Regions from separate parts of the Paenibacillus sp. TAF43_2 genome, predicted to be linked through region 1. Evidence: riboswitches for the same ligand, from Rfam matches in the RefSeq annotation. Region 1 holds a riboswitch; each other region holds the start of a gene.
What was found. A riboswitch is a leader RNA that binds a small molecule or an ion and turns the genes downstream of it on or off. The one in region 1 is predicted to bind cyclic di-AMP.
Positions count from the first base shown of each region.

Region 2: another riboswitch for cyclic di-AMP. It lies ahead of AB4Z17_RS24465 (C40 family peptidase); the one in region 1 lies ahead of AB4Z17_RS15030 (TrkH family potassium uptake protein).
Region 3: another riboswitch for cyclic di-AMP. It lies ahead of AB4Z17_RS06535 (C40 family peptidase); the one in region 1 lies ahead of AB4Z17_RS15030 (TrkH family potassium uptake protein).

Region 1 covers NZ_JBFRDK010000060.1:5,948-12,008, reverse strand. The annotation lists gene AB4Z17_RS15045 (succinate dehydrogenase cytochrome b558 subunit) at 1-13, opposite strand, end outside; gene AB4Z17_RS15040 (LysR family transcriptional regulator) at 318-1,226, shown strand; gene AB4Z17_RS15035 (potassium channel family protein) at 1,328-1,990, opposite strand; gene AB4Z17_RS15030 (TrkH family potassium uptake protein) at 2,009-3,349, opposite strand; cyclic di-AMP (ydaO/yuaA leader) riboswitch at 3,440-3,645, opposite strand; gene AB4Z17_RS15025 (CPBP family intramembrane glutamic endopeptidase) at 3,891-5,519, shown strand; gene uvrC (excinuclease ABC subunit UvrC) at 5,485-6,061, opposite strand, start outside.
Region 2 covers NZ_JBFRDK010000144.1:22-5,753, forward strand. The annotation lists partial or broken gene AB4Z17_RS24455 (phytoene desaturase family protein) at 1-802, shown strand, start outside; gene AB4Z17_RS24460 (chromate transporter) at 874-2,061, opposite strand; gene AB4Z17_RS24465 (C40 family peptidase) at 2,196-2,672, opposite strand; cyclic di-AMP (ydaO/yuaA leader) riboswitch at 2,676-2,810, opposite strand; gene AB4Z17_RS24470 (MATE family efflux transporter) at 3,046-4,398, opposite strand; gene AB4Z17_RS24475 (phosphoesterase) at 4,477-5,376, opposite strand; gene AB4Z17_RS24480 (carbohydrate ABC transporter permease) at 5,401-5,732, opposite strand, start outside.
Region 3 covers NZ_JBFRDK010000019.1:42,683-48,743, forward strand. The annotation lists gene AB4Z17_RS06515 (EAL domain-containing protein) at 1-433, shown strand, start outside; gene AB4Z17_RS06520 (GNAT family N-acetyltransferase) at 430-954, opposite strand; gene AB4Z17_RS06525 (MFS transporter) at 1,071-2,306, shown strand; gene AB4Z17_RS06530 (FAD-binding domain-containing protein) at 2,567-3,910, opposite strand; gene AB4Z17_RS06535 (C40 family peptidase) at 4,068-4,544, opposite strand; cyclic di-AMP (ydaO/yuaA leader) riboswitch at 4,548-4,701, opposite strand; gene AB4Z17_RS06540 (hypothetical protein) at 4,934-5,083, opposite strand; gene AB4Z17_RS06545 (hypothetical protein) at 5,119-5,703, opposite strand; gene AB4Z17_RS06550 (hypothetical protein) at 5,868-6,061, opposite strand, start outside.

The DNA of each region.
Region 1 (6,061 bases):
AATTTCCTTTCATGTCATTCCTTCTCCTTTCAAAACTGTGAGTGCTAGCATGCTTTTTCTTAAAATATAAGAATGTATCGGTTTCCCCTTTATACATTGCTTATATTCCAGCGCAAACGAGGTGCTGTGCAGCCAATGGTTGTCATCAGCAGTTTACGCTTGGCAAATCATTCTACATTGTAACCCCAGCATGTATGTCCGTCAACAAAACTCGACACATATTAGCCACACTTCCCATCCTACTCCTTTTAAGCTTATAATGGAATTGCTTATTTTTTATAATTTCTTATAACAAAATGACATAAGGGGTTTCATTCATGAATGAAGAGATGCATGTCTTCACCGTTATTGTGGAACAGTCCAGTATGAACAAGGCTTCCGCCTTGCTAAACCTGTCTCAGCCTGCACTTTCTCGCAAAATTGCCAAGCTTGAGCAGGACCTGGGCTCTCCTTTGTTTCATCGCATCGGAAAGCGGCTGGAGCTTACTCGAATTGGGCAATTGACCTATGAATATGCTTTGGAGCTTCGCCAGCTTCATCGCAAATATTTGCAAACCGTCTCTGAGTTCACCTCGGCTGGACATACGACCCTTACCATTGGCGCAAGCTTGACGACGCTTCAAACGACTTTGCCCGATCTCATTCAAAGCTTAACTTCTACCCATCCGGAGATCGACATTAAAGCGATTACCGGCAAGACGCATGAAATCGTATCGCTCGTGCGAGATCACAAAGCCGATATCGGCATTGTCGCCTCTAGTATTGAGGATTCAACACTGCGGTGCATTCCGCTGTTTGAGGATCATCTATCGCTCGTGGTGCCTCGCAATCAGGTCATTACCGATAAAGGCACGCTGGGTATACAGGATGTGACCGGCATGCCGATGATCTTGTTCTCCAAAGGCACTTGGTACAGGTTGTTGACCGACGAGCTGTTTGACAAATATCATCTTCAGCCGGATGTGCGGATGGAAATTGATTCGTTTGAAGCTATCCTTCGGTTGCTGCATACTTGCCGTGCTGCGACGCTCCTGCCTCAATCGTATATGCGCAATCAACTGCTTGAAGACAATGATCTTACCGTCATTCCCATTCGAGAACTTGAGGATACAAAGCGCACCACCTCGCTCATTCATGCGGATTCGGCCGCCCTCAGCCCGTCCGTTCGTCTTTGGATCAACGAGCTTGCAGCAGGCTTCCCCAGCAAAAAGGACAGCAGCTTTTAAAATAGCTGCTGTCCTTCAGCATTTCCAATATTACACTTCCAAATCCATTTCAGCCTAATCTGCTTTTTCTAATAATAAGCCTCTTCCACTACATAAAACAATTAACGGATAACGGATGCTTCGAAGTCTTCTATTTGCTCATTTGTTCCTATAATAACCATGACATCACGAAGTGAAAGGACATCCGTTGCTGTCGGTGCGATGATGATGCCATTTGGCTTATTTATGGCTACGATGCTGCATCCAAATCTAGCTCGCGGATTAAGATCATGCAATGACTTGCCATCCAAGCATTGCGGTACAGCAAGCTCGGCGATCGTATACTCTTTGGAAAGCTCGATATAATCTAATAGATTTGGGGATACAAGCTGATGCGCAACTCGAATACCCATATCGCGCTCAGGATAGACCACGCGGTCGACACCGATTTTCTCAAGTACCCGGCCATGCAGTTCAGTCAAAGCTTTCGCTACAACTTGCTTCACTTCCAAATCCTTAAGCAGTATGGTTGTCAAAATGCTGGATTGAATGTCATCGCCAATCGCGACAACTCCGCAATCAAAGTTTCTTACACCCAAGGAGCGCAGCGCTTCTTCATCCGTACAATCAGCTGATACAGCATAGGTTAGAATACCGCTCATGTCCTGAACGGCTTCCTCATCCTTATCTATTCCAAGCACCTCATGGCCAAGCTGGACGAGTTCGCGCCCTAAGCTCGAACCAAATCTCCCTAAGCCGATGATGACAAATTGTTTCTTTTTAATTCCCACTTGCAAAGTCTCCTATCCAATCGTAATTTTGCCTTCTGGATGCCGATAAAGCTCTTTCTCTGTACGAGGCCCAAGCGCGTATGCGAGCGTCAGGGGTCCAAGTCTTCCGGCAAACATGGTTAATGCAATGACTATTTTCCCAACAATGCTCAGCTCTGGTGTAACACCAACGGATAATCCTACTGTTCCAAATGCTGATGTCGCTTCAAACAATAGCTTTATAAAAGCTTGATCCTCCGTCATCGACAAAATCATCGTTACGATAATGACAAGCGATAAAGAGATCAAAGTAATCGTGAGTGCTTTAAAAATTCTGTCTTTGCCTAATCTGTAACGGAAAAGAACGATGTCCTCTCGTCCTCTAATCATTGCAAATACAGCGCCGACCAGCGTTGCAAAAGTTGTTGTTTTGATACCGCCGCCCGTCGAGCCGGGCGAGGCCCCAATAAACATTAATATAATGGTGAAAAACATTGTCGCTTGCCGGATAGCCGTATAATCAAGCGTATTGGCTCCTGCCGTCCGCGGCGTTACTGATTGGAAGAACGAGGACAATATTTTCCCGCCCCAGTCCAGTGAGCCCAATGTCTTCGAATTAGAGAATTCAAAAATAAATATGACGAGTGTCCCTACTGCAATAAGCGTCCCTGTCATCGATAGAACGACCTTGCTGTGCAGCGACAGCTTGCGGTTTTTGCGGAATTCCATCAGATCCGACATAACGACAAAGCCGAGTCCACCCGAAATGATCAGCATCATAGCTGTAATATTAACGACTGGGTCAGAGACATATAAGGTCAAGCTGCGGTAGTTCCCAAAGATATCAAAACCAGCATTATTAAACAATGAAACCGCGTGAAAGGCTCCAAAATACATCGCTTTTCCCAGCGGCATATCAAATGCAAACCTCGAAGCAAACAACACAGCGCCAACAAGCTCTATTGTCAATGAGTAAACAATTACTCGCCTAATCAAACGCACGATGCCTTCCATGCTCGTCTGGTTCATCGATTCCTGCAGCAAAAGCCGCTCACGCAGCGAAATCCTCTTGCGAAGCACGAGCGCTACCAGCGTTGCCATCGTCATAAATCCGAGTCCTCCAAGCTGGAACAAGCACATTAATATGATTTGGCCCCATATAGAGAAATAAGTTCCGGTATCAACGACAACTAACCCAGTTACACAGGTTGCCGAGGTTGCAGTAAACAGTGCATCTATAAAAGGCAATCTCTCGCCGCTTACCGATGCAAAAGGCATGGATAATAATAAGGCACCCAGCAATATAATAAGAGCGAATCCACTTACCAGAATACGCGGAGGTGACCACTTCATAACATTCCAATCAACCTTCATTCATTACCCTTCTTTTTGATTATGTCATATTGTCATTTATTGTTTTTAAGCATAAAAAAAAGCACTGGAAACTCAAGTGCTCGTGCGATGAGTCCTGTTCCAATACGCCTTCGAGGTTAGCTGACGGATTCGGGCCTGGACAGGCAGCCCTATTCAGCGGAAGAAGACGAAGCTTCACCGCTAAAATTCACCCCATGCTATCAAATGTTGAACTGCTTTGCTTTTAAGCTTGTTCATCCATCTGGATAACTTTATGGTTCCCCCGATTTCCTTAGGAAATTCGGCTATGCTATGCAATTAGTATGACGATAACGATTATAATCCCTAAGCACTCCTGATATAAAGGTGACGTTTATGACAAACAGGACGATATTAGCTCAAATTAGGGCAATGGGACGAACCAGCGCATAGCTAGCTTGCTGGACATCGTTATTTCGCATTTTTTTGAAAACAAACGGTCATTTTCATTGGATAATTTAGGGATTCATATGTTAAGGTAATAAAATGAGCTATTTATCATGAAGACAGTTGAGGTGAAACTATGATTGATTCTATTAAACCCAATGAATGGAAACGATTTATATGGGCAGCAGTTGCTTGCTTTATTATTTATGGCGCCGTACAAATCGTTCCAATGATTACAGCCATCTCATCTGGCGAAATGAATACCAAGGTCATTACGAAATCAGCGGCGGCGGATAAGGCGTCTGCATTTGTTGAAAAAGAAACAGGCTTGAAGGTGAAATCGGCTAAAGCCGTACATCAAACCGATAAAATTATGAATGGCTACTTATCTAAATATGAGCTGGTCAAATCATATACGGATAAATACGACCCTAGGTTTCCTACAGATACGTTTCAAGTTGATCTTAAGTTCATAGGCGGCGGCAGCGGATATGTTTATCTGCATATGCACAGCGGGAAAATAGTCGCTTGGAACTTGAAGCTTGAGGGTGAACAGCTGTCAGATTTAGATAAAGCAAAAGAAGCTATCGCCTTTCTAACTGCAGAAAATTTCAGCGGTACTGAATTCATAGGCGGGCAAATATTGCCTAATGGTGATTGGCAGCCCAAGCCTCCGGCAGGTTATTCCATTAAAAATGCTCATCTTAACGTATTGGTTAACGCTCTTGTCGTGAATGACCGTACGATCATTACTAAATATAAACCGGCATTCGTGGCTCCCTCCGATTACATAAACTATGTAGAGAAACAAGATAAAATAGCTGGGTACCTTACATCAATCGGTTATCTGTTCATGAGCTTCGTTTTATTCGTCTTAGCTATTATTTACTCCGTTTTATATCGAAAGCATACATCCTTTAAATACGGAATCGTATTAACGATCATTTATTTAATTACTTATACGATCATGAATTTAAACGTTCTGGATGGTATTCGGGCTACGCTCGGCGAGACGGATATGGCAGGCGCTACCGTTTCGATCACTGCCATCGTAAGTGTTCTGCTAGCAATTCCAATGGCAGGTTCCATTTATGTATCCATCGTTGCCGGAGATGGCCTCTGGAAGGCGCAGGGCCGCGCTTTATGGCCGCGCTTTGGTCAGAGAGGGTATGGCGATTATGTTTGGCGCAGCGTGGGCTTGTCCTATTTATTCGCGATCATCCTATTCGCAATTCAATCGGTTATCTTTATCGCCTTGAAGCTGTCCATTGGCACTTGGGAAACATCAGATGCCTCGCAATCCCCATACAATATGGGTATTCTTTGGCTGATGCCCGTGCTTGCTTGGGCTGCCGCAATTGGCGAAGAAGCCGTATTCCGCTTCTTCGGTATTGGACTATTTCGCAGGTGGTTTAAAAACACGTTTGCCGCTGCACTGCTGCCTACCTTCTTCTGGGCGCTCGGCCATGTGATGTATCCTTTTTATCCATCCACCACGAGATTGTTTGAGTTGATGATTATCGGGCTATTGTTCAGCTTTATCTTCGTCAGATACGGCTTCATTACAGCCATGTTCACCCACGCCATCTTCAACAGCGTTGCAGTTGGCCTATCCTTGCTCACTATTGGAACAGCACCGAACATAATCTCGGCTATTTTCTTCTCCGTGCTGCCGGTACTGATTGCATTTGTTCTAAAATATTTAAGTCACAAAAAAGAGAAGAAGCCGTCTATGACGACGACTCCTCCCCTAGAGCAGCTATAATTTGCGAAGCTAATTTATCACCAATAGATAGAGGCCGGAAGTCTTCGACTGAGGCCTCTTTTATTTTTTTGATCGAGCCAAAATGCTTGAGCAGCAGCTTGCGTCGTTTCTCGCCAATGCCCGGAATCGAATCGAGCTTCGACTCCACCATGGACTTGGCGCGCTGCTCGCGGTGGAATGTAATCGCAAAGCGATGCACCTCATCTTGAATGCGCTGCAGCAAATAAAACTCCTGGCTGTCCCTTGGCAAAGGAACTATCTCTGCAGGATCTCCAGTCATAAGCTGCGCTGTCTTATGCTTCGCATCCTTCACAAGACCGCAAACTGGGATGTATAATCCAAGCTCATTCTCAAGCACGTCGAGCGCGGCAGATATTTGCCCTTTGCCCCCATCGACTACAATCAGATCCGGCGGAGCTAATTCCTCTTTCACCACACGCTCGTAGCGGCGCCGTATGACCTCGCGCATCGTTTCGTAATCATCTGGACCTTGTACTGTCTTAACCTTGTATTTGCGGTACTCCTTGCGGTCTGGCTTGCCG
Region 2 (5,732 bases), on a different contig from region 1:
TGAGCTCGGTGTGGAGGTTCGCACTTCAGCTCCAGTTGCTCAAATGAATACAGTCGGCCAAAACGCAACAGGGGTAACTTTAGAAGATGGCAGCGTAATAGAAGCTGATCTGATTGTGTCTAATCTTGAGGCAATTCCAGCGCATCAGACACTGCTGCAGCATCATCCGAAATCGGCCGACCGCGTAAAGGATTTAGCAAAATACGAGCCTACTGTATCAGGACTTGTGCTGCTTCTTGGCGTGGATAAAGTGTATGATCAGCTTCTGCACCATAATTTCTTCTTCTCTGAAGATCCAGATAAAGAGTTCAACGATATATTTGTCGAAGGCAAACCTACAGATGATCCAACAGTGTACATCGGGGTTTCAAGCAAAACCGATCCAGGACAGGCGCCGCAGGGCAAAGAAAATCTATTTGTGCTTACTCATGTGCCGCCGCTCAAACCTGGTGAAAGCTTCGAGTCACAGAAGGCGGCTTACAGAGACCTAGTTCTGAATAAGCTCGAACGTATGGGACTAACGGCGCTGAGACAGCATATTGAGTTTGAATATACCTTCACTCCAGATGATATCCAGCAGCTTTATGGTTCTAATGGCGGTTCCATCTACGGCATTGTAACGGACCGCAAGCTTAACGGCGGCTTCAAAATTCCAAGCAAAAGCAAGCTGCTCGATAATCTTTATTTCGTTGGCGGATCAACGCACCCCGGTGGCGGCGTCCCGATGGTCACTTTATCCGGACAACTCACCGCTGACCTCATTAAAGAGCAATTGAGCATTGCTGCAAAATCCGTCATGTAGACAGATTAATTCAAATAAAAAACCTCTAATCCGTTATCGCGGATTAGAGGTTTTTATCTATTGATTAATTATTAAATAAGTTCAAGGACCATTCCGCCTAATGCGCCAGCCACAACAATCATCCAAGGTGGTAGCTTCCAAAAAACAAGCATAATAAACAATACGGCAGCCAAAATAAAATCACCGGACTCTACTATCGCGCTAGTCCAAAGCGGATCATACAGTGCAGCAAGCAATATGCCAACTACAGCGGCGTTAATGCCAACTAATGCACCTTGGATTTTTGAGTTATTTCGCAACACATTCCAAAACGGCAATGTTCCAGCAACGAGAAGAAATGCCGGCAAAAAAATTGCTGTAGTTGCAACAATGGCTCCAGTTAATCCACCAGAAAGAGTACCAAGATAACTAGCGAATGTAAAAAGTGGACCAGGCACAGCCTGCGCAGCGCTATAACCTGCTAAAAAATCCGATTCATTAACCCACCCGGTAAAGACAACTTCATTCTCAAGCAGCGGCAGCACAACATGTCCGCCTCCAAACACCAATGAGCCTGCACGATAATAGCTATCGAACATCGCTATCCATTCCATATTTCCCCATTGCCTTAGAAATGGCAAAACAATAAGCAGCGTGAGAAATATAACGAGGCAGGAGATTGCAAGGGAACGGCTAATCCGAATGTTCAAATCAGGAGTACCCTCGACTGTTTTCTTATGATATAACCATACCCCGATCAGCCCTGCTGCAGCAATAATGATCACTTGACTATAGACCGTTTGCCAATATAACGTTGCCGCAGCAGCGATGACTGCTATCGTAGCTCTGTTTCGATCCGGTGTTAGTTTCTGTCCCATCCCTAGAATGGCATGAGCAACGATGGCAACCGCTACAATTTTCAATCCATGAATCCAGCCTGTGTTTCCAAGATCAAATCCTTGCAGCAAAAAAGCAAAGGCAACTAATGCAATGATCGATGGCAGTGTGAATCCTAACCAAGCCACTAGTCCGCCCAATAACCCAGCCCTAACTATCCCTATACCGATCCCAACTTGACTGCTGGCTGGCCCGGGTAGAAACTGACATAAAGCAACGAGGTCTGCATAACTTCGTTCATCCATCCATTTGCGGCGACGAATATACTCATTGTGAAAATAACCCAGATGGGCTATCGGACCCCCAAATGAGGTAAGTCCTAGTTTAGTTGATACAGCTAGTACCTCTACTAAAGATGCGATTGTTCCTCTTTTCAATCCTATAGCCTCATTCCATTACTCATGTTATTTACATTGTAAGCTTGCGAATTATTGGCTTACAACCCTTTAACAAATACTTAATAAATGGTTACATAAAAAAAACCACCTCGTAAGGTGGTTTTTAAAATCATTACGCTTTATTTAGACTCCATCATCGCAGCAAATGTATCTTCCGTTACGACACGCCTTGCTGTTACATAACGTTTTGCATAATAAGAATCGTTAAGGTTTGTAATTGTAACCCCTTTGCTTGTAGAAGAATGAGCAAATTTCCCATCCCCAATGTAAATGCCCGCATGAGAAACGCCTTTGCCGCTTGTGTTGAAGAACACAAGATCACCCACGCGTAGTTCATCTTTATTAACCTCTGTGCCTGTGTCTGATTGCGATTGCGATGTTCTAGGCAGCTTTACATCAAATTGATTAAAGATATGCAGAATAAAACCCGAGCAGTCAAACCCTTTGCTCGTTGTGCCTCCCCATTTATAAGGAGTTCCAACAACCTCGCTTATGGAATCCGTAAGCACAGACTTGGCCGACTTATCTGCAAGCACGCTTCCTCCTCCAGTAAGCAGCAGCAAGCAGGATAACAATAAAATAAAACCCTTCTTCAAAACAACTTCTCCCTTCGGTGCCTACGAGGTTAGCTTATGGGTTCGGTTGAAGATCCCTATGCTTAAAAACATACATTAAGCAATTCACCCTGGGTGGTTCCCCCGTTTCCGATATACAGAACTCGGCATGTCAATAAACCTTATAGTATCGTTAAATTCGATTTTTTTTACCATAATCCTGCAATTGGTTTATTAGAATACTTTCATTTTTCTTCAATATTATTATTTATTTAGCTGTTCACTACATGATTTTTGTCAAAAGTGCTGGTTTTTTTGTAATTAAAATAGATGAATTTCCAATCATATTTTCAAAATATAACGGTTTAAACACAAAAAAAGAGTATCCGTATTTTCATACAGTTACTCTTTCTAGTTAAGCAAGTTTCGCCAAAATATCGACCTTTTGCCAAGAACGTCTCCTCCATCTGTAGAGCATCAGTAAAGCTCTTATCCATTCATCGATTGAAAAGGCCAGCCATATTCCTACCAACCCCATGTCGAACACAATCCCGAACACGTATGCCAGCGGCACACTAATCCCCCACATGGATACTAACCCGGCAGCAACTGGAAATTTCACATCTCCAGCCGCATTTAGACAACTGATAAGCACCATGTTGCAAGCCCGAGCCGGCTCCAGCATAATCGATAACAACATGAGCTGCTTGCCTAACAATATAATTTCCGCATCATTAGTAAAGAGGCTGAGCAATAGAGCTGAGAAGCTATAGATACAAATACCAAGCGCAAGAGAAATGACGAACGCCAGCTTCAAACTTTGCATACTGGATCGATAAGCATCATCCTTCTGATGGGCTCCAATCAGATGTCCAACAATAATTTGCGTTCCTTGACCTATTGCCATTGAAAAAACAAAAACAAAAGAAGTTATGCTCTGCGAATAAATTTTTGTCGTTAACGCTGTCGTACCGATCAGCGTGACTAAATATGTGATTACAACCTGTGAAAGATTATAAGAAACATGCTCACCTGCCGAAGGAATACCTAGTTTAAATATAAGGCCAATATTTTTTCTTTGAAACTTAAATGGACTAATCAAGCCAACCTTATACTCCAAGCTTCGAATACATAAAATCAAATAAGCGGTCATCCCTATGGCACGGGTTATCCATGTAGATGCTGCTACTCCTTCTACACCTAAATTAGGTAAGCCGAAGGGCTCCATCAGCACCAGATAATTCAAGGTAATATGAAGTACATTAATCCCCAATGCGATGAACATCATTTCTTTCACAATACCGCGGCATCGTAAAATAGTACCTAACGTCATGCTTATTGCTGTGATGAAGACGGAGCTGCCAACAATTGATAGATAGCTGACTCCTTCTGCCATCACATCCTCGGGCACTTTAAAAAGCGCTAAAAACACGTCGGCATAGACAATCAATCCTACGCTAGCTATTAAACCGAGCATGACATTCAAAGTAAGCGCCGTTCTCCCGATTCGATCAGCGCCATGCAAGTTGCCTGCGCCGAGCCATTGATTGAGAATGACACTTGTACCTACCGTAACAAATCCAAACATCAAGCCCACTACAACTAAAATCTGATTAGCTATCCCAACCGCTGCCACTGCTCCATCAGAGTAGCTGCTTAGCATCATCGTATCGACCGTTCCAATCAGCATCCCAAATAAAGCTTCAATAAAGATAGGCCATGTTATCGAGATGATGCTCTTTTGGCGCGGATCAACCTGTTTACTCATTCAAATTCACATTCTTCCTGTTCGTGTACTACCCTGCTGTTATCGTCAGACTACTGTTATCATGTTTGAGAGTACACCCTATCCAACAAATAGGGGTTGAGAGAATGCGCCAAAACCGCCTTCCAAATAAACTGCCGCCCTTACGTAACCTTCATCACCACGACACTTGTAACTAACGCTATTGAAACGACCAGAAGTCTCGTATAGTACATTTCCGTCTTTGCCAAACAAGGTTGCGTATTTGTACATCCGGTCCAATCCTTCACTCGCAAGCAGCTTAAACTCAATCGTCCCATCCGCTGCTTGAATCGACTCAAACCCATAGCCTGTGGAAACATAGAAGCTTCCGGATTTCATCGCTGAAGTAATACTCTCATTGGTGTTTTGCTCTGCAAGCACCATATTCCAAGTTCGTTTCTCTTGCCCATATACATGAAAATCGTCTCCGCCAAACCCCCATACTTTTCGCCCAGCTGAGAGCAGCGCATCCCATTTGTCGAACGCAATGTCGAACGCTGGATTTCCTTCGCCATTTACGATCTCGATTCCGGTGTAGCAAGGCATCGCGAGCATATCTTCAATCGGCCAATACTGCGAATAATAACGATTCGGATGTAAGAGTACGCTCATTCCCCCTTGCTTCGTGCAAAGGTCAGAAAACTGCTGATACCTTTCTACCGAAAACTCGTTTGAATAGTTGTCCATCATCGAGCGCGGAGGGTTAATGAGAAGCATATGCCTTTGCGGACTGCTAACCTCCATCGCTTCGAATACAGTCGTGATTGAACGCTTCCCTTCATGAACGGTAATGTAATCATGGTCGGAAATACCGAGGAAATCGTATTGCCCATACATCCGGTAAACTGTCTCAAGCGTTTGAGAGCCGCAAGCACTATTTGTTGTATGGTTATGGAAGCTCCCTTTCAGCCACATGCCCTCTTGTTTATCATAAGGATTTGAAATGATTATTTGTGTCATTCACTATGTTCCTCCGTTCCTGCCTTATTCTTTGACCGAACCGATCATAACGCCTTTGGCAAAATACTTCTGAATAAATGGATAAATCATAATAATCGGTGTGATGACGATAATAATTGTCGCCATTTTCAGCGAGTTTCCTGTCACCTGAATTTTGTCCAGCATTTCATATTGCGTCGATCCAGCCGCTTGCTCGAGCGTATTTCGAAGCGCATCTGCCCGGGTCAGCATTTCCTGCAGCAATGTCGATAAAGGCCGCAGATTGCTCTCTCGAACATAGAAGGCACCTGTAAACCAATCATTCCAATGCCCCACTGCGTTAAATAACGCGATGACAGCCACAACCGGCCTGCTGA
Region 3 (6,061 bases), on a different contig from region 1:
CGTTGGAACTGAACGCTATTGGCAGCGGCAATCGGAGAAGCTGGCAGAGCAGTGGGTTGCGCTTGTTCAAGAGACGCGTTACCTGGATCATGAGGATGAATGGATAGAGGGGCTGCTTCCCGAGCTTTACGAGCATTGCATTCGGGTTTATTTGTGCAATGAGAGCGGTATTCAGCTCTCATCCAATTATTATCGCGATGCGGACAAGGCTTGGAGGCGAGAGGAGCAATACCGCGGTGCCAACTGGTGTTGGCGTCCCTATTTTGTTCCTAATCTCGTCCAGCTCAATGAGCATCGACGTGCAATCGTTTCGCGCGCCTATACTGATCTCGATTCTCACGCATGGATTAGAACCGTATCTGTTCTAGCAGCTCCTGGTCTTATTTTACTTATGGATTTGAGGGATTCTGAGCGCGGAGCCCAGCGTCGTTAACGTGCGGCTGCTGGCTCATAAACCATACAATGGCATTCGGCAAAGCCAGTGGGAGTAGACCGCGCATAGGTGTCTGTAATATGGAAGCCGGCTTGTTCATAAACGCGCATCGCACGAGTATTCCAAGTAAGCACCTCCAAATCAATTTCGTTTTGAGGGGTGCGCCTTATTGCCTCTGCGACAATGAGACGCGTGAAGGCAAGGCCGAGGCCTTTACCGCAAAGATCAGGCCGCAATCCGAGCCCGAGCCGCGTTACGCCTGTTAAAGGAAAAAACTGCGCGAACCCAATGAGCGCAGACTGAGCGTCTAGGACAGCCATATACTGGGCAGCACGAAGGACGGGATCGCCAAATTCGATTTCGTCTTTTTTCATTTGCTCCCAAGTCGGCCAATTATATACATCAAATGGAGCCTCGTAGCGCCAGCCGCATAGTTGCTGTGCATGGACGGTTTCGAGCGGGCATATGGTCATATCGCCTTCATCTCGATTATAATGAATAGAGCTTTGATGGCTTGTCATTTGTTTTTACCTCCGCTTGAAAAAAAGTAGCTGAATAGAGCGAATGTCGAATGAAATAGGTTTATTATAACAGATAGGCGTGCGTTGATCGCGCGTAAATAAGGAGAAGCATCAAAATGAAGAAGTTGATCTGGCTAGGCTGCTTGTCATATTTAGTCATCGGCGTTGCCCATGTTGTGGGCGGATCTATCTTGGAACAGCTCATTGCTCATTATGGTTTAACCTATAAAGATGGCGGGCAATGGATTATGAATCAATTCCTCGGGTTCCTGGTGGGTGTTCTGTTAGCGCCATCTATTACTTCGAGAGTTGGAAAAAGAGGCGCAGTACTGATTGCGATGGGCGTACTGACGCTCAGTGAGGCGGCATACAGTTTGCTGCTGCCATGGGGCTGGATGCTCGCGATTGCTCCGCTTGCGGGTCTTGGCTTTGGGATGACGGAAGCGGTCGTCGGCGCAATGATTATTGATATGGCGAAAAACGGCAAGGCATCGGCGATGAGCCGATTGGAAACCTTTTTTGGCGTTGGCGCATTGTTGATTCCAATTGCAGCGGCTTATCTGATTCAGCATAGCATATGGCAGGTTTCCTTTCCGATTCTGGCAGCGATGTCAGGCATCACCTTTGTTCTCTGGCTGACGATGTCCTTTGGAGAGCTGGATGATGAGCTTGGTATAGTTGCTCGAACACCGGAAGTGAAGGAAGGCCATTCGAATGAGTTGGAAGGATTGCAATCCACTCGCGGTTCTGTCTTTTTTGGCTATCCGCGCAAAGCACTTCCATTTCTCTTGTTATCGGCTTTATTTTTTATGCTTTATGTAGGAATGGAAATGAGCTTCTCCAACTATCTGCCTTCTATTCTCATCGTTCGATCAGGCGTAGGAGAATCCAGTGCGGCAGCGGTGCTCAGCTTGTTCTGGGGAACGATGGTGCTAGGGCGTCTGTTTGCTGGGCTGTTGGCTGACCGAATGGGTTATTCGCGTTACTTGCTTATTGCTACAGCGGGCGCCTCGGTCGTTTTTGCTTTAATGGCTGTTATGGGTCAGCTTAGCTGGATGCTTGCCTTTGTCGCACTTAGCGGATTGTTCTTCTCGGGTATATTCGGTATCGCTCTTGTTTATGCCAATGAGCTCATTCCGGGTATGACGGAGAGGACAACGAGTTTGCTTGTAGCATTCGGCGGGCTTGGAGGAGCGATTTTTCCGCGTTTGACTGGCTGGATAATGGATCAGTACAATGTGCAATCTACGTTATGGTATATAAGCAGCTTAGTTATACTGCTGCTGCTTCTGTTAGCGGCGATGCTCCTGCTCGGAAGAAAACAAGTTCACAGCATACGATCCAAGGCTTAGCTGAACTGCAAATTATAAAAAAACCTCCACATTCGCTGTTTCAAAGCGGGTGTGGAGGTTTATTTATTATTAAACGTGTTATTCTAGGGCGTGTCTGAGAACTCTGAGGACAGCAAATTTTGCCGAATTTTCGTTCCATGCAAGGCGCATTTGTGAAGGCGTACCGGGGGTACGTCAAGCAAACGGAACGAAGCAGGGGGCGAAAAGGCGGTGAAAGGTGCCACTGAACGGGTTTTCAGACACGCCTTAAATGCTTTCAGCTATTTAAGAATGGTTTTGTATACCTCTATGGCGCGCGCGCGTGATGCTTTCAAGTCGACGATGGCACCGCTTTGCGGCTGATGAATCTCTTTGTCTGTCAGATGATTCAAATGAGGCAGCCAGCGCCTAATATAGCTGCCGCTAGGATCATGCGTTTGCGACTGAGTTGCGGGATTCATGATGCGGAAGTAAGGCGCTGCGTCATACCCTAGTGAAGAGCACCACAGCCAGCCGCCGCGATTAAGCGTGTTGTCATAATCGCTTAAGTGAAGGCGGAAATATTGTTCGCCAAGCGTGAAGGGACATAGCAGATTTTTAGTTAAAAACATGGCTGTTACCATTCGCAAGCGGTTGGGCAGCTCACCTGTACGATTGAGCTGCGTCATGGCCGCATCAATGATTGGAATGCCGGTGGCAGCTGCAGCCCATGCTTCTAAATGAGCATCTGAGAGCTTGGACATATCAGCGAGCTGCTCGTAACGAAAGAAATCATCATGATACATCGCTTGGTATAAATAAAAATCACGCCATGCCAGCTGCCGTACCCATGATTCAGACCCCGGAAGCCCTTGGGTTATTTCGTAGGCTTGGCGGGCGGAGATGGCGCCCGTATTAAGGAAACGTGCAAGCTGGCTTGTATGATCATCGGCATAAGCGTCCCTGCTCTCCGAATAAGAGGCAAGGCGTTCTCGTACGAACCGTTCCAGCTTGGATAATCCTTTGGACGATCCGTGCACGTTCGTGCCGCCTAGGGCGCGCGAAACGGATTCAGGCAAAGCGAAGGATTGCGCAACCTTGGCATTAATTTCGCTTAAGGTAGCAAGCTCATGAATCGTCGTTTCACTCATTGGGCTATAGCACTCCAGCATAAAGCTGCTCCACTTGCGATAAAAGGGTGTGAAAACCTTGTATGGCTCCATTTTTCGAGCAAATGCCGGGAAAGCATCTAGATCAGCAAGAGGTGAATCGGCAATAGACATCCATCGGCGGCCAAGGCTGCGTGTGGTTAGCCCAAGCTGCTCATCTCGCTGCCGTGAGTAAGGCGTATAGTCTGTATGAACAATAACCTCATCAATGGGATGCGCATGCAGCAGTGCTTCGGTGATCGCAGCAGGATTACCATAAAGCACATGCAGTTCCTTTCCTGCATTAGAATAGCTGTGCAGAAGTGAGGCGGCTTGCGCCATGAAATTCCGGCCGCTATGACTAGTTAAACGGCCATCTCCTGTAATAACGGGATCTATGATTAGCAAATGAATGCCTTGTTTCTCTTTTTTCTTCAAATAATCAAAAGCGCGCAAATCTGCAATACGCAAATCCTTGCGGTGAATAAACAAATACATCAGTGATAACTCCTTCCATAAGCGCAACATTGAACGGCCGCATTCCAGCTGGAATGAAACAGCAAAGCCGCAAGTCATTTGTCGTCAGAGGACAAAAACTGCGGCTTTGCTAGATGAGTCTACCCGTTCAACCCTCAAGAAGAGGGATTAGGTTGCTCTATTTTACGTCAACGTTGGCTTGGTATGAATCAGCATCCATGATACGACGAGCAGTTACATATCGTCCCTCATAGTACTCGGAGTTAAGTTTGTCAGTTACAACGCCTCTGCTCGAGGACGAATGTACAAACTTTCCATCTCCAATGTAAATGCCAACATGGGATATGGCGCTATTATTGCCGCCAACTGTGTCGAAGAACACAAGATCTCCCGCAATGAGGTCAGCCTTAGCGACCTTTGTACCTTCTTTTGCTTGCGAACCAGAAGTACGTGAAAGCTCAATGCCCATTTTCTCGAACACATAGCTCGTGAAGCCGGAGCAATCAAAACCTTTCGACGACGTTCCGCCGCTTTTGTACGGAGTACCAATAAGATCATTGACAATTCCGTTCAATTTTGAGTCAGCGAAAGCGCTTCCCGCTTGAAAAGCGAGCACGAGAACGAGACCCAGGATTAATGCGGTAATCTTCTTCAATTGTGAAACTCCTTCCAATGCCGACGAGGTTAGCTGTGGGGTTCGGTTGAAGGCTCCCTATGATTCCTCGGGCGTTTGAAAAAAACTCAAACGTCGGAATCAATTCACCCAAAGTGGTTCCCCCGTATCCCAATAGGGAATTAGGCAGTTTTTTTATTGCTTTGAGAAATATTCGATTATTTTCAATGATCTCCTGCTTTTAGTGGCAATTTCTAATAATTCTCATGTAACCTTTTGACAATTTGCTTCGTTAAACCGTTCTTTCTGTAATATAAACACGCCACAGTAGTGCTTTCTAACTAAATACATGGAGTCAATTTCATTAATTATGTGGATGTTGTGTAAAATATACCGATTTGTCCTTTTGGCGCTATATCGCAAGGACTAGCTTAAAGTGCCGTAAACGGCGGTATTTCACCATTTTGCTCCTCATAAATTAGAAAAATCTCATCTATATCACTCGTGAATAAGAGTAGATTCAGACAGCCTAGCTGCTGCTCCAGATAGAGCGGCAGAAATAGACAAAGGAGGCTGTTCATGAGAACAGCCCCCTTTGGGCAATCGAAAAAAAGATTTATTTTGCAGTAACGATTTTTTCTGAAATGAGCTGTGGATCGTTGTTTTTTTGCTGCATCCAAAACTGTACCTTGTATTTTCCAGCATTTTTGAAATCGTAGGAAACGAGCTTGGAGCTGAACCAAAAGGTGTCTTTTTCGACGAACTCTTTAAAATCATCATCGTCTTGGCTGCGGCTGTCGATTGTCGTTTCCTTATCATTAGGATCAACAATGGTCACTTTGAACTCTGAAATCGCCATATTCAAATTATCGATTTGCGCTTGCACTAAAAATTTCTGAACACTGCCTTTATCAACCTGTCCGAACATAGCTCGCTTCTCGTTCATTAGAAACATATGCACATTGGGCTTCTGAATAATGAGCTTCTTATCATTGCTCTTCCATTGGACGAAGGCTTGAAGGGTGTCGCTTAAAGAACGAATACTAATATAAACCTTATCGTCTACAACGACAGCATCGTCAGTGGATTGCTTATTATTATAAAGGAGCGTTACCTTCTGAAATAGTTTGTCTGCTGCAACCAATGAACCGCCCGATAAGAGCAATACCATGGATATAATAACTAGTTTTTTACGCATCATTTGTGAATATCCCCCATTTTTGATTTTCTTTCAGTTATTTATACAGAACTGCCATCATTTAGTTGCGGTTAGTTGCAAAAAAACCTCCACACCACAGCAAAGCGTGGAATGAAGGTTTATTTTTGCTTCAGCATCCAGAGGACGCTGAAGGCTTTTTTGGTTTGCTACATTCTTTTCGTTTCCAGGAAGTCATATTGCGCGGCAATCGTCCAGACCTTCATCAGCGTTTGAATGAGATAATAACCCTGATGCAGGATGAGTGCCAACAGTCCGGCCCACAGCATGGAGAGACTTGTCACCACAATTCCAGCGGCTGCTCCAATCCCCCACATGATGAGCGACACAGCTGCATAGGTGA